4 regions of the Streptococcus iniae genome follow, and region 3 is predicted to be linked to each of the others. Evidence: predicted binding sites of a transcription regulator. Region 3 holds the regulator's gene; each other region holds the start of a gene.
What was found. The regulator Rex, encoded in region 3, represses fermentation and respiration genes when NADH is low (regulators of the CRP and FNR family bind a similar motif). The targets are predictions, from matches to a motif close to TTGTGAANTANTTCACAA.

Region 1 (2,208 bases), 680 kb from region 3:
TTTTAGTAAACTATTTGATATGAAAATTATTCGATTATCAAAGTATTTGGCACTTATCGTTGCCATTTTAGTAACCATTAGTATTGCTGCAAGCTTTTATTTTTTTCATGTGGCACAAGTCCGAGAAAAAAAATCATTTATTAATTCAAGCAGTTTAACAGCTAAAAGTTCCCTTTATGGCATGCAAAAAGCATTTGACCAATTAGAACCTGAGACACGCTATTTAACCAATCGTGGGCATAAGCAAGTGGCTTGGTATTTACCCGCTGAAAGCAATTCCTCTAAAACAGTTGTTATTGTTCATGGTTTTGTTAACAGTAAAGCTAATATGAAACCCTATGCGATCTTATTTAGGGAATTAGGGTATAATGTTCTAATGCCTGATAATGAGGCACATGGCAAGAGTCAGGGGGATATTATTGGCTATGGTTGGAATGATAGAAAAAATCTGATTGCCTGGACAAATGAATTATTAGCAGAGAATGCTAAGCAGGAGATTACTTACTTTGGATTATCTATGGGTGGAGCGACTGTTATGATGGCAAGCGGTGAGCCATTACCCAAACAAGTTAAGGCTATTATTGAAGATTGTGGTTACTCAAGTGTCTGGGAAGAGTTGAAGTTTCAAGCTAAGGAGATGTATCAGCTTCCTGCTTTTCCACTTTTATATCAAGTGTCTGCTCTTTCCAAAATACGGGCTGGTTTTAGCTATCAAGAGGCCAGTGCTGTTGAGCAATTGAAGAAAAACAAATTACCTGTTCTTTTTATTCATGGAAACAAGGATAATTTTGTACCGACTTCAATGGTTTATGACAATTATAAAGCTACAAAAGGACCAAAATCTCTCTATATTGCCAAAGGGGCAAAACATGCTAAATCTTTTGAAAGCAATCCTGAAGCCTATAAAAAAGAAATCAAAGATTTTTTAAGTAAATATCAAAAATAATCTTGACAGTATAACTCATAGTTGATATAATATTTTATGTTGCTAATGAGTAGCGGAAATGGCGGAATTGGCAGACGCGCAGGACTAAGGATCCTGTGACCGCTTTAGGTCGTGGGGGTTCAAGTCCCCCTTTCCGCATCAGATGATGAACTTCGGTTCATCTTTTTTTGTGGCTTAAAAGAGATTGAAAAGTAAGTTAAAACAGGTTTTTCAAGGAATTTAGTGTTTCGAAAACGTTTTATCATGAGCTGACACTAGAAATTTCAGCCTAATTGTGCTAAAATGAACAATGTAACGGGAAATACCCGAAAAATAAGAGGAGGCCTTACAAATGGCAATCGTTTCAGCAGAAAAATTTGTACAAGCAGCTCGTGAAAACGGCTACGCTGTTGGTGGATTTAACACAAACAACTTAGAGTGGACTCAAGCTATCTTGCGTGCAGCAGAAGCTAAAAAAGCTCCAGTTCTTATCCAAACTTCAATGGGTGCTGCAAAATACATGGGTGGTTACAAAGTATGTCAATCACTTATTTCTAACCTTGTAGAATCAATGGGAATCACTGTTCCTGTAGCTATTCACCTTGACCACGGTCATTATGAAGATGCTTTAGAATGTATTGAAGTTGGTTACTCTTCAATCATGTTTGACGGTTCACACCTTCCAGTTGAAGAAAACCTTGCGAAAACAGCAGAAGTTGTTAAAATCGCTCATGCAAAAGGTGTTTCTGTAGAAGCTGAAGTTGGAACTATCGGTGGTGAAGAAGACGGAATCGTTGGTAAAGGTGAACTTGCTCCAATCGAAGACGCTAAAGCTATGGTTGCAACTGGAATTGATTTCCTTGCTGCTGGTATCGGTAACATTCATGGTCCATACCCAGCTAACTGGGAAGGTCTTGCTCTTGACCACTTAGAAAAATTAGCTGCTGCTGTACCAGGATTCCCAATCGTATTGCACGGTGGATCAGGTATTCCTGATGATCAAATCAAAGCAGCTATCAAACTTGGTGTTGCTAAAGTTAACGTTAACACTGAAAGCCAAATCGCTTTCTCTGATGCAACTCGTGAATTTGCACGTAACTACGATGCTAACGAAGCAGAATACGATGGTAAAAAATTATTTGACCCACGTAAATTCTTGGCACCAGGAATCAAAGCTGTTCAAGGCGCTGTAGAAGAACGTATTGACGTATTCGGATCAGCAAACAAAGCTTAATTGAGAATTTAAAATCTATTAAAGCCCTTTTTAAGGGCTTTTTTATGTA
Region 2 (2,208 bases), 1.1 Mb from region 3:
TTCATTTTCACCAACTTCAGCACATTCTGCAGCCAAGATGTTAGTACCTTCTGGAACTTTGAATCCTGCTTGTTCTGCAATCCAAGCTGCTGGTTTACCAACGATATCTGCATTTAATTTAGCACCTGAACAGTCTTTGCTGTTAGCTTTTACACCAAAACAGAATTCTTCAAGAAGTGCTTTTTCTTTTTTGTTAACAAAGTAAGTTTTATAAGATTTGAATTCTTCAACAAAAGCTTTGTAAATTTCTTTATCAATAATAACTGCTTGCTCTGAGGCACAGACCATACCATTATCAAATGATTTAGACATAACGATATCATGAGCCGCTTGACGGATATCTGCTGATTTTTCAACATAAGCAGGAACGTTACCTGCACCTACACCAAGTGCTGGTTTCCCACATGAATAGGCTGCGCGAACCATTGCATTACCACCAGTTGCAAGGATAGTTGCAATACCATCATGATTCATCAATGCACCAGTAGCTTCCATTGATGGTTTTGAAATCCATTGAATACAGTTTTCAGGAGCACCAGCTGCAATTGCTGCATCACGAACGATTTGTGCTGCATGTGCTGAAGACTCTTGTGCTGATGGATGGAAACCAAATACGATTGGGTTACGTGTTTTCAAAGCAATCAAAGCTTTAAAGATTGCTGTTGACGTTGGGTTCGTTGTTGGTGTAACCCCACAAATAACACCTACAGGCTCAGCAATTTTTGTTAATCCAGTCATTGGATCATCTTCAATAACACCAACAGTTTTAACACCACGCATATTATTAACAACATGCTCACAAGCAAACAGGTTTTTTGTAGCTTTATCTTCAAAAACACCGCGTCCTGTTTCTTCGTGCGCATGCATAGCTAAGATACCATGAGCATCTAAGGCAGCTACAGATGCTTTAGCAACGATGTAGTCTACTTGCTCTTGATTTAATTGACGAAATTCATCTAAAGCAACCAAACCTTTTTGAACAAGTTCATCAACATGTGCTTGAGCTTCTTGTAATTTTTGTTCTGGTGAAAGTTTTTTGTCAGCCATTCTATATATCTCCTCTAGAAAACTTATTTGTTAAAAGTTTCACAATTTGTTTATGAATTAATTATAACACAAAAAAATAGTTTGTAAATAGTTTCACAATAAATTTGTGAACTTTTTTTCAATCTTTTTTTAGCAAAAAAATAAGACCTTATTTGGCCTTATTTTGCATCATTTTTTGCCGCTCTTTCAATAGCATTTTTGATGGTTGTCACATACAAATCAGCACCTACAGTATCTGCATCACTATAGTGTACCCCATCACTTCCATACCAAATTTCTGGTTTACTGATAGCTTCTTTATACCAGTCTGCAACAGTAACATAAGAATATTTCTTAGATAATTGCAACTCGTAATCCCTAGCTTCAGCAACTTGAGCTGGATTTTTAGAATTATAAGGTGAAACAAATACCAACCGATGTCCTTTTGGTAACGCATCAATAAAGTTTTGTAAATCTTCCTTATAATTATCAAGTGAATTAACCCCTACCGCTAAAACTGTAATACGCGATAAACTATTGCTTTTAATCCTATTTTCAAAAATTTCAAAAGCAAGTCCAAAATTACGACTAACCGCCGCATCTAGTTGTACTTCTGGCATATGTTTGGTAAAGGCATGACTTGATCTTAAAGCAACCGAATCTCCAATGATACTTACATCTCCTAAAGCTGAAGCATCTCCTGCTGCCAACGTATGGGTCCGGTTAATATTATTTTGGTTTTGTTGCAGCGTACTCACCAATAAATCCGTTTCAAACTTTCCAATGCTTGGCGCAGTAGCACTTCTAATCATCATCATCAAAACTAAGGCAAAAGCTGATAGAGCAATCCACAGTTTATAAGGCTGTAAATCCAGTTTGAAATCAAACAGCTTAATATCTTTACCCTGAAGCATAGGCTCAATGATATAGTAAGAGAGACTTGAAAAGAGGATTGAGAAAAACATGGTTAGGATAACAGCAGCCCAATTTGGCATCAATTGTGTAAAAATGATGTAAAATGGCCAATGAAAAAGATAGATTCCATAACTGATATCCGCAAAGTATGTCAGCACTTTAGGTTCTTGCCACTCAGGTGTTTGGTCGCTCAAAACTCTTGCGGCATAAATCATCATAGCAGTAAATAGACTTGCAAGAACAAAGCCGAAAAGGTAAGTGAAGATA
Region 3 (2,208 bases):
AATTTTTATCGGCAGTGTTAGACGCTCAATTGCTGAACCAAGAGAAATTCTACACTATGCTTGTAAAAATATGGCTACAAGTCTCATTATAGTTCATAACCATCCCTCAGGTTCAACAGAACCAAGTGAAAATGATTACCATTTTACAGATAAAATAAAACAATCATGTGATCATATTGGAATTGCATGCCTAGATCACATCATTGTTAGTAAAGAAGGGTATTATAGTTTTAGAGAAAAATCCAATCTTTTTTAAAGAGTATAGGATTGAATGAAATAGTTAAATATTTCAGCATCTTGGCTTCGAGCATTTTGTAAAAGTTCGGGATGCCATTGTAAGCCAATAAAACCGATTTCAGAATTATTAGAAATCACAGCTTCGATGGTTTCATCTCTTGGATCTCTAGCAATAACAGAGAGATCAGGAGCTAAATCCTTGATACATTGATGGTGCAAGGAATTTATTGCTGCTTGCGATCCAAAAATATCATTAAGAAATGATGTTTCTTCAATAGTGATATCATGACAAGTTGTATCAGATGGTGTCTCTTGCCAATGACCTGAAATATTTTGATGAAGACTGCCACCTAGAAATACATTCATTAATTGCATGCCTCGACAAATTCCTAAAATAGGCTTTCTTTGTTTAATAGCTTCTTTGATCAGTTCGATTTCATATTCATCTCTTTCAAGAAAGAAGTCATCATCAAAGGCATTTTTGTCTTCATTATAATATTTAGGGTCAACATTTTGACCACCTATAAGAATTAATTTATCAATGTTAGAGACATAAGTCTGTGCAGCCTCTTGATCACCAATTGGCAATAAAAGAGGAATACCACCTGATTTTATGACGGCTTCTGAAAAACCTGCTGGCGCATATGTCCAAGGCAGGTCATCAAGTGTTCTATTTAAACGCTGGTTTGCGCTAATTCCGATGATTGGTTTAGGCATTAAAACTCCTAGAAATTATTATTATGATTCATAAAGTAAAGAAGGGTTTGTAGTTCGCTTGTTAGGTCAACGTATTGAACAATTACCCCTTTAGGGACTTGCAAATGAAAGGGAGCAAAACTTAGGATCCCTTTGATTCCTGCTTCAACTAATTGGTCAGCAACTTCTTGTGCATAGATACTGGGAACAGTTAAAATAGCAGTTTCAATATCACTTTCTTGGACATGCTCCTTAATGCTTGAAATGCCATAAACTGGGATACCATCACTTGTTTTTGTGCCTACAATATCATTATCATCGACATCAAAAGCCATTGCTATTTGCATCTTATTACGGTCATGGAAGCGGTAGTGTAGTAAGGCACGACCAATATTACCACAACCAACCAACAAAACATTAGTTGTTGAATGGTCATTTAGTAAGTCAGCAAAAAAGTTCATCAATTTAGTCACATCATATCCAAAACCACGTCGTCCAAGCTCACCGAAGTAAGAAAAGTCTCGACGAACAGTGGCAGAATCAATGCCCATTGCATCTGCAATTTGTTTTGAGCTAGCTTTCTCAACTTGATCGGCATGAAATCTTTTAAAAATACGATAGTAAAGTGATAGTCGTTTAGCGGTTGCTTTTGGAATAGATTTATCAATAACCACAATAGTTACTCCTTTTTTAATGTTAATTAATTTCTGTCTTATTTCTATCTCTATTGTAACAAAAAGTTTGTGAATTATGCAACAGCTAAACAAAAATATTCCATTAAAATGAGAAATTGAATAAAAAAAGACGTTATCATTAAAGTAGGGTCTCTAATAATAACATCACTTGGATTAATGCTTATTTTCTTGGCTTAAGTAGAAGTAGAGGTCACCAAAATTTCCCTTATAATCTAATTCTTTTCCATTTACAAGAAGTTTTTTAACCTTTAGATAATCAGCTATCAAGATATTACAAGAATGTTGGGCTCTTTCTAAAGCTTCCATATCATCATAAGTAATGATTTTTTCTTGTTTACTTTCGTTGTAATAAGTAATCTCAATCATATCTTACCTCCATAATAGATTAATATACTTATTATACCTATTTTGGTAGAGTAGCTCAACTGATTGGATTAGAGCTCTTCTTTTGTGAAAATACCACGTTCTACTAAACTATCCATTAAAAAATAAAATTTGTCCTGTAATATTTTAGTTTGCTCTGATTTAAAGATATTAACAAGTCGTAATCCAGACATATCAGTAATAGCTAGTTTAAAAG
Region 4 (2,208 bases), 500 kb from region 3:
AAACAATTATCAGATGACGAAATCATGGACGTTGAAATTCCAAATTTCCCACCATTAGTTTTCGAATTTGATGAAAAATTGAATCTTACTGCTGAATATTACCTAGGTGGTGAATAATACGATAATCAGGCTACGGCCTGATTTTTTCTTCTTTTTCTTACCTGGTTTTTTATGATATGATAGTGGTAAGAAAATGCTAGGAAAGGATATTAATGAAAGCTAAGGACCGTAGAAAAGAAATTTTAGAGAAGCTAACGGTTAGTCAAGAGACCTTATCGGCCTCACAATTGGCTAAAGTGTTTGATGTCAGTAGACAAGTCATTGTAGGAGACATTGCTTTATTGCGGGCGCAGGGAGCAGATATTCTATCTACGCCAAAAGGGTATATGATAAGAGAAATTGTTGCCAGCCACTACTATTCGGGTAGAATAGTTTGTAAGCACTCTCCGGAAGAGACTTACCAGGAGCTCTCAATTATTCTTGAGCAAGGCGGACAAATTCTTACTGTTGAAATTGACCATCCTGTCTATGGCATGTTAACAGCGCCATTGAATATCAAAAATGAAGATGACATTGCTCTTTTTTTAGAGGCTATAAAGGACTCTAAAGGCCATTTTCTATCATCTTTGACAGAAGGACTTCATAGTCATTTGATTGCTTGTCCAAGTCTTGCTGATTTTGAACGGATAAAAGAAGCACTAAGCAAGGCCCATATTTTATACTAGATTTAAAAAAAAATACTTACAGGTGTCTTGACACTTGTAAGTATTTTTTTTATGATTAATAATTGAAGGAGACATTATGACGCAAAAAAATACAAAAAAAATCGCATACGCTTCAATTTTAACGGCTTTTGGAATTTTAATTCCAATGATAATGCCGGTGAAAATCATTATTGGTCCAGCTTCTTTTACCTTAGCTAGTCATGTCCCCTTATTTTTAGCAACCTTTATATCTGTTCCTGTTGCTATTTTTGTTGGGTTTGGGACAACTTTAGGCTTCTTTATGGCAGGATTTCCTATTGTTATTGTGATGCGTGCTTTGTCGCAAATTATTTTTGCGTTCATCGCGAGTATCATTCTTAAAAAAAGTCCTCAGTGGATTGAACAGCCTCTTAAAACCTTTATTTTTGGCTTATTGATTAACCTGATTCATGGTTTGGGTGAGCTGATTGCAGTTTACCTCATGACGTCACCAGCTGGAGGTGATCCGAAGTATCTCTTATCACTAGTTCTTCTAGTTGGTGTCGGAACAGTTATTCATGGTCTAGTGGATTTCTATTTAGCTCTTTTCCTATGGAAATCCTTGCTTAAGGCAAATCTTCTAAAGTAAGTTCATCTAAATTCTGAAATCTTCTCTGAAAGTGCTTGCATTTTTTCTAAAAATTGCTATACTAGTTAATGCATTTGTGAATCACGTAACATTAGGAGTTAATATGAAAAGTCCAGAAAATATTTTAGAAACAACGATTGCAATTGGTCACCACAAGATTGAAAAAAGCTTTCTTGCTAAGGCTATTTTAGGATTTATTGGTGGTGCCATGATTAGTCTTGGCTATCTCTTGTATGTCAGGATTGCGGCGAGTGCTTTAGAAAGCTTTGGAGCCTTTTCAAGTATTTTAGGGGCAGCAGCTTTTCCAATTGGTTTAATCATTATTCTGATGGCTGGTGGTGAGCTAATTACAGGTAATATGATGGCTGTGTCGGCAAGTTTTTTTGCTAAAAAAGTTACCTTATCTGACTTAGTTAAAAACTGGTTAGTTGTTACGCTATTTAATGTCATTGGCGCTATTTTTGTAGCCTTTGTGTTTGGGCATTTTTTAGGATTAACCTCAGCAGGTATTTTCAAACAAGAAGTCATCGAAGTAGCACATGCTAAAATTGCAGCTAGTCCTATGCAAGCTTTTGTTTCAGGTATAGGGTGTAATTGGTTTGTTGGTTTAGCCTTATGGTTAAATTATGGTGCAGGTGATGCCTCAGGTAAAATTTTAGGCATTTGGTTCCCAGTAATGACGTTTGTAGCTTTAGGCTTTCAGCATAGTGTGGCTAATGCCTTTATTATTCCAGCAGCTATTTTTGAATCAGCAGCTACTTGGATGCAATTTTTAAGTAACTTTACCTTTGTTTACCTTGGAAATATTGTTGGTGGCGCTATCTTTGTTAGTCTCTTTTACTACAAAGCATTCCATCATCCAAAAGAAGGTCATTA

Region 1: Q9317_RS02240 (class II fructose-bisphosphate aldolase) is a predicted target of Rex. The motif match lies at 1,219-1,236, and genes of this name have one in related genera.
Region 2: adhE (bifunctional acetaldehyde-CoA/alcohol dehydrogenase) is a predicted target of Rex. The motif match lies at 1,075-1,092, and genes of this name have one in related genera.
Region 4: Q9317_RS03110 (formate/nitrite transporter family protein) is a predicted target of Rex. The motif match lies at 1,407-1,424, and genes of this name have one in related genera.

Annotation. Positions count from the first base shown of each region.
Region 1 is NZ_CP132230.1:430,503-432,710, forward strand. Features, by position in the region: gene Q9317_RS02230 (alpha/beta hydrolase) at 20-946, shown strand; tRNA gene Q9317_RS02235 (tRNA-Leu) at 999-1,084, shown strand; gene Q9317_RS02240 (class II fructose-bisphosphate aldolase) at 1,278-2,159, shown strand.
Region 2 is NZ_CP132230.1:58,844-61,051, reverse strand. Features, by position in the region: gene adhE (bifunctional acetaldehyde-CoA/alcohol dehydrogenase) at 1-1,047, opposite strand, end outside; gene Q9317_RS00360 (acyltransferase family protein) at 1,206-2,208, opposite strand, start outside.
Region 3 is NZ_CP132230.1:1,112,634-1,114,841, reverse strand. Features, by position in the region: gene radC (RadC family protein) at 1-256, shown strand, start outside; gene Q9317_RS05560 (gamma-glutamyl-gamma-aminobutyrate hydrolase family protein) at 253-954, opposite strand; gene Q9317_RS05555 (redox-sensing transcriptional repressor Rex) at 963-1,607, opposite strand; gene Q9317_RS05550 (DUF4649 family protein) at 1,782-1,994, opposite strand; gene Q9317_RS05545 (DUF1831 domain-containing protein) at 2,063-2,208, opposite strand, start outside.
Region 4 is NZ_CP132230.1:617,477-619,684, forward strand. Features, by position in the region: gene Q9317_RS03095 (phosphoglycerate mutase) at 1-117, shown strand, start outside; gene Q9317_RS03100 (transcription repressor NadR) at 213-725, shown strand; gene Q9317_RS03105 (hypothetical protein) at 802-1,332, shown strand; gene Q9317_RS03110 (formate/nitrite transporter family protein) at 1,436-2,208, shown strand, end outside.